DNA from 2 places in the Erwinia amylovora genome. Region 2 is predicted to be linked to the other one. Evidence: predicted binding sites of a transcription regulator. Region 2 holds the regulator's gene; the other holds the start of a gene.

Region 1 (3,420 bases), 1.3 Mb from region 2:
CAAACGCTATTACCGTATTGGTTATGAGGTATTCCTATGTGCGAACTGCTCGGGATGAGCGCCAATGTCCCGACGGACATCTGTTTTAGCTTTACCGGGCTGGTGCAGCGCGGTGGCGGAACCGGTCCGCATAAGGATGGCTGGGGTATTACTTTCTACGAAGGGAAAGGCTGCCGCACGTTCAAAGATCCACAACCCAGTTTTCAGTCGCCCATTGCCCGCTTGGTACAGGATTACCCGATTAAATCGCGCTCGGTGGTGGCTCATATCCGCCAGGCTAACCGCGGTGAAGTGTCGCTGGAGAATACCCATCCGTTTACCCGCGAGCTGTGGGGCCGCAACTGGACCTACGCGCATAATGGCCAGCTGCGCGGCTATAAAAATCTCGCTACCGGCCCGTACCGCCCGGTGGGGGAAACCGACAGCGAGCTGGCATTTTGCTGGCTGCTGCATAAGCTGACCACGCGCTACCCACGTACGCCGGGTAACTGGCCGGCGGTATTCCGTTATATTGCCGAACTGGCGCAGGAAATGCGTGAAAAAGGGGTGTTTAACATGCTGTTGTCGGACGGTCGCTATTTAATGGCCTTCTGCGCAACCAACCTGTTCTGGATAACCCGGCGAGCGCCCTTCGGTAAAGCCAAGCTGCTGGATCAGGACGTGGAAATTGATTTTCAGCAGCAGACCACGCCGAACGACGTGGTCACCGTGGTGGCCACTCAGCCGCTGACGGCAAATGAAACCTGGCACAAGATTGCGCCAGGCGAATGGGCGCTATTTTACCTGGGAGAACGCGAGAGATGATGCCGGAGCCGTCGATCCGTTAATTAGCGGGCGGCTCAGAACATATTTACCGGCGCTGACGGCAACGGCGGGAGGTTGCTTAGTCTGCTCAAATTGCGCATAGCCCGGCTGAAGCTGCTTCCAGAAGTTAATATAGGTCGAGTAGCGGTGGCGTTGCATGTTGCTCGCGGTCATACGGAACGGATAAATACTCACCTCTATACGCGGCTGCCCGTTGCGCAGCGCGGCTTCCACATAGCGATAAATCTCGTCCATATAGGCATCGGTCATGGCGTAGCAGCCAATTGATACACAGTTGCCGTGGATCATCAGATATTTACCCTGATAGCCCTGCTGGCGATCGTACTCATTGGGGAAACCAACGTTTATCGCCCGATAGTAGCGACTGTCCGGCTTAAGCTGGGACAAACTTACGCTGTAAAAACCTTCCGGGCTTTTGAAATCACCCTGCACGCGCTTGGGGCCAAGCCCGCCGGAAAACTTGCAGATGGGGAAACTGTTAAGTAAACGGTATTCGTTGCCAATTTTGCCGTACAGCTCCAGCGTACGCTCTTCTTTGAAGATTTGCAGATACACGGGAATGCCAATCAATTGTTTTCTTAACTCTTTGCTTACCGGTGCCAGAGGGGTGATCGTTTCGTTTACGCTGGCGAAAACCACGGCTGGCAGAAAAATCATCGCAAATAGCAGTGCGATTTTGCCCATTCTGTTTCTCTTGAAAGTAGGGGTGGAAATCAGCGCCTGAAAGCGCTTGTTAAATGACAATATCGGAAAGTTCTGGTGGTGCCGCGTCACATTAGCATTGTCTGTTTTTTTATCAAGATCGTAAGCGTAAAAATCTGATTATGTCGCTTACTCTCGCCATTGTTGAACTCTGTTAAGTAGACTGTATACTTATCCAGTATTGTTGGGGGGAGTATATGCGCAAAATTATTCATGTGGATATGGACTGCTTTTTTGCTGCGGTGGAAATGCGTGATAATCCCAGCTTGCGCGATATCCCCATCGCCATTGGCGGCAGTGAGATGCAGCGCGGGGTGATCAGTACCGCCAACTATCCGGCACGCGAATATGGCGTCCGCAGCGCGATGTCGACGGCGATGGCGCTGAAACTCTGTCCTCATTTGACGGTGATCCGTGGCCGCTATGAAGCCTATAAAGAAGCCAGTGGGCAAATTCGCGATATCTTCTCCCGCTATACCGCATTGATTGAGCCGCTGTCGCTGGATGAAGCCTATCTCGACGTGACTGACAGTCCGCATTGCCAGGGTTCTGCTACGCTGATCGCGCGTCAGATCCGCGACACCATCTGCCAGGAACTGAACCTGACGGCTTCTGCCGGCGTGGCACCGATTAAGTTCCTGGCAAAAATTGCTTCGGATATCAATAAACCCAACGGTCAGTTTGTCATTACCCCAGAGCAAGTGCCCGACTTCCTGCAGCGCCTGCCGCTGGCGAAAATTCCCGGCGTGGGAAGGGTTACCGCACGTAAGCTTGAGGAACTTGGGCTGAATACCTGTGCTGACGTACAGAAGAGCGATCTGGCGCTGTTATTAAAGCGCTTTGGCAAGTTTGGCCGCGTGTTGTGGGAGCGCTGCAATGGCATTGACGATCGCGAGGTGATCGTCGAGCGCGAACGCAAGTCCCTCGGCGTCGAACGCACGCTGTCACAGGATATTCATAGCTGGGAAGCCTGCCTGGAAATTATTGACCTGTTGTACGACGAGCTGGAGCGGCGGTTGAGTAAAATCAAACCGGACAGGCTGATTGCTCGCCAGGGCATCAAGCTGAAGTTCACCGATTTTCAGCAAACCACTCAGGAACATGTCTGGCCGGAACTGGATAAAGAGGATTTGATTGCGGTGGCACGCAAAAGCTGGGATGAGCGGCGGGCAGGGCGCGGAGTCAGGCTGGTGGGGCTGCACGTTACCTTGTTGGATCCGCAGCTGGAACGGCAGCTGTTGCTGGGATTATAAGGGCGAACCGGGCTTTTCCGGTCCACCCGCGATGGTTTACTTCACCGGGATCGCCTTCAGCAGCGCGGTCAGCAATTGCCAATACAGGCCCACGCTGGCGATGTGTACCTGCTCATCCGGGGAATGTGCTCCGGTGATGGTCGGTCCGATAGAAACCATATCCATCTGCGGATAAGGTTCCCTGAACAGCCCGCACTCCAGACCGGCATGGATCACCTGGATGCTTGGGGTTTTGTTGAACAGCTGTTCATAGGTCTCACGCACCAGCGCCATCACCGGCGAACTGCCGTCTGGCTGCCAGCCCGGATAGCTGCCCCTGGCGAGAGTATGCGCGCCAGCCAGCTGGCCAAGCGCGGTGAGCATGTCAACCACGTAATGTTTACCGCTGTCGATCAGTGAGCGGATCAGGCAGTTAATTTTCGCCTCGCTACCTTCAATCTTCACCACGCCCACGTTCAGCGAGGTTTCCACCACGCCTTTCATTACGTCAGAATTGCGTATCACCCCGTTTGGCATGCTGTTCAGCAGCGCAATGAATGCATCACGACTGGTTGCATCCATCGCCTGAGGCGCATGGGCGACATCTTCCACTATCAGGGCGATGTTTTTCTCAATCAGACCCAGCTCATTTTGCAGCGTC
Region 2 (3,420 bases):
CCCGTCCTGTGCCAGCTGGCGCACGCGTTCGCCGCCACTGACGTTAATCCCCTGGTAGAGTTTGCTCCAGGTCCAGCCCATGATGCGGTCAGTGAGGCGAATCGCCTCGTAAGAGAAGTCGGCAGCGACCTCCTCCATCAGTTCTATCGCATTTTGCTGCGCTTTCTCGTGGGAGATCTTCTTGCTGCGCGCTTCATCCTCTACCGCTTTAGCGATGGCCTTGGACTGTAAAAGCTTATTGAACAGATCCTGACGCACCGGCAGGCGTGGCCCGACTGCCGCCAAACGCTGGCGGGCAAAGTGCATGCGCGCCACGCGGGCCAGCTTCTGGGCAATAATTTTGTCGGTACCGTGTTCAGTTGCCATATGGCGCAGCGACACCATCGGCGAGAAGCGCACAAAACTGTCACGGCCCAGCCAGAGTACGGCAAAGAATTTCTGGATGCCGTTCAGCACGCGCAGATGCGGCTGCTGGTCGCCCTGCACCTCGCGACCGGGGGCGCGTCCAAACATCACCGAGACGGGTACCATCTGGACATCAAGTTCCGGATGGTTGCGGTGCAAATCCAGATAGTCATGGAACAGCTTAACTGACTCCAGATTCGGCACGAAATAGGGGAATACGCGCGGGCCATCATGGATAAACACGTGGCGTGGCAGCAGATTGCCATCGATCTCCAGCGGTTCCAGTGGATCGGGCAAATCCTGTTTGCGACACTGCTCGCGCAGCGCCAGGAGATCGGCCTTTGAATCATAAGGCAGTACATACATAATAGGGCGCGACGTATCAAGCCCGAGTTCAGCAACCGGCTCAGCCGGAATTGCTTTACTTTTTACCAGAAATTTAACAGGTAAATTCAATAAGTTATAATATAAATTACGCCAACCTGACATAGATAACATGAAGCCTCTTGTTAGCAAAGCAACGCAAGCATACCAGAAAGTGCCAGCGGAATCTGTGATGTTACAAAAGCTGAACACCCAGTGATTAACATTCAACTTCTTAAAGGGCCACCTGATTATGGCAAATAATGCCACCGGATTGACGCGAATTTTTAAGGCTGCCGGGTATTCGTGGAAAGGTCTGCGCGCCGCATGGCGGCACGAAGCGGCCTTTCGCCAGGAAGCAGCGGCTGCGATTCTCGCCGTTGTTATTGCGGGTCTTCTTGATGTCGACGCGATAACGCGTGTACTGCTGATCGGCTCCGTCATATTAGTGATTGTCGTCGAAATCCTGAACAGCGCCATTGAAGCGGTCGTTGACCGTATCGGTAATGAAATCCATCCCCTTGCCGGCCGGGCAAAAGATATGGGTTCTGCCGCCGTATTGATAACACTTCTGCTGGCCGTCTTTGTCTGGATAATGTTGCTGGTGCCGCGTTTGTGATGAGTCACTCAGAAAACGCAACAAACTGAATTTCGTCCAGCTTTAGGTTTTCAATACAGAAATACCTGTATATACTCACAGTCGACTGTATAAACAACCAGGGGGCGGAATGAAAGCACTAACGGCAAGGCAGCAGCAGGTTTATGACCTGATTCGCGACCACATTAATCAAACCGGCATGCCCCCGACTCGGGCAGAAATAGCTGCGCAGCTCGGTTTTCGCTCTCCGAATGCGGCTGAAGAACACCTCAAAGCACTGGCACGTAAAGGCGTGATTGAAATTGTCTCCGGTGCTTCACGCGGTATTCGCCTGATGATGGAAGAAGAAGGCGGGCTTCCGTTAATTGGCCGGGTAGCAGCCGGTGAGCCACTGCTGGCAGAACAGCATATCGAAGGGCACTATCAGGTCGACCCGGCTCTGTTCAGACCAGGTGCTGATTTTCTGCTGCGTGTTAGCGGTATGTCGATGAAAAACATCGGTATTATGGATGGGGACCTGCTGGCGGTGCATAAAACGGAAGATGTGCGCAATGGCCAGGTTGTTGTGGCGCGCATCGATGATGAAGTTACCGTTAAACGGCTGAAAAAAAACGGAAATATGGTGGAGCTGCTGCCGGAAAACCCGGAGTTCCAGCCGATTGTGGTCGACCTGCGTCAGCAAACGCTGACCATTGAAGGACTGGCAGTTGGCGTCATCCGCAACGGAAACTGGCTTTGATCGTCGTCCTTTATTCAATATTGCGCGCTGTACCCACGGCGCGTAGCTCCCCGGAGCAGCAATTTTTCCCAAGATAATGCGAGTTGCAGCAGGGCGATTAGCAGTTAAGCCAACGTGCTTGTCAGCATAAGCGATGCGGCGGGCAAAGAGAGCGGCTAACGTACCACCTGCTGCTGGCACACTAAGGCGTTAATGCGTTTATTATCTCCTGATGATAGAAACCTCTGGCGGCTTGCGCTGCCGATGATCCTCTCCAATATCACCGTCCCGTTACTGGGACTGGTGGATACCGCTGTGATTGGGCATCTTGATAGTGCTGCTTATCTTGGCGGCGTGGCGATTGGCACCACGGTGACCAGCTTCCTGTTTATGCTGCTGCTTTTTTTGCGCATGAGTACCACCGGGCTTACCGCGCAAGCGTTTGGTGCTAACGACAAACTCGCGCTGGGCAAGGCGTTAATACAGCCACTTATGCTGGCCCTGCTGGCGGGAGGGCTGTTTATCGCCCTGAAAATGCCGCTTATCCATCTGGCCCTGAAACTGACCGGCGGCAGCGAGCAGGTTCTGCATCAGGCTGCGCTATTTATGCAGGTGCGTTGGCTAAGCGCCCCCGCTACGCTGATAAACCTGGTACTGCTTGGCTGGCTGCTGGGCGTACAATATGCTCGTGCGCCGGCGATCCTGATGGTCGTTGGCAACCTGGTGAATATCCTGCTGGTTCTGTGGTTTGTGGTCGGCCTTAAATGGGGCGTGCAGGGGGCGGGTGCGGCGACGGCGATTGCTGAATACGTCAGCCTGATCGTCGGGCTGCTGATGGTGAGGCGGGTAATGGTGTTACGCGGGCTGTCGCTGCGTCAGATGCTTACGGCCTGGCGTGGGGGGTTCACTCGCCTGCTGCGCCTAAATCGCGATATTATGCTGCGTTCGTTATTACTGCAAATCTGCTTTGCCACCCTGACTCTCCTTGGCGCGCGCTTAGGGAATGAGGTGCTGGCGGTGAATGCGGTGCTGATGATGTTCCTTACCTTCACTGCGTATGCCCTTGATGGCTTTGCCTATGCGGTTGAAGCTTGCTCAGGAAAAGCCTGTGGCGCGAAGGATAGTAAGCAGTTACTTACTGTATGGCATGCCGCCTGCAGGCAGGCGCTGGTGGTGGCGCTGGCCTTCTCGCTGATTTACGCCGTAAGCGGAATGCAGATTGTTGCGCTGTTAACGTCACTGGAGCCGCTGCGCGAGCTGGCGGACCGCTATTTGTGGTGGCAGGTACTGATGCCGTTAGCAGGCGTCGGCTGTTATTTGCTGGACGGAATGTTTA

What was found. Region 2 encodes LexA, which represses DNA repair genes until DNA is damaged. Its sites were predicted from a motif close to TNCTGTATGTACATACAGNA; they were not measured.
Region 1: the regulator LexA is predicted to act here: its motif matches at 1,689-1,708, upstream of dinB (DNA polymerase IV).

The regions. Positions count from the first base shown of each region.
Region 1 is NZ_CP066796.1:969,767-973,186, forward strand. It holds gene JGC47_RS04430 (class II glutamine amidotransferase) at 37-804, shown strand; gene dpaA (peptidoglycan meso-diaminopimelic acid protein amidase) at 775-1,509, opposite strand; gene dinB (DNA polymerase IV) at 1,725-2,780, shown strand; gene pepD (beta-Ala-His dipeptidase) at 2,817-3,420, opposite strand, start outside.
Region 2 is NZ_CP066796.1:3,439,904-3,443,323, reverse strand. It holds gene plsB (glycerol-3-phosphate 1-O-acyltransferase PlsB) at 1-894, opposite strand, end outside; gene JGC47_RS15685 (diacylglycerol kinase) at 1,022-1,387, shown strand; gene lexA (transcriptional repressor LexA) at 1,497-2,105, shown strand; gene dinF (MATE family efflux transporter DinF) at 2,298-3,420, shown strand, end outside.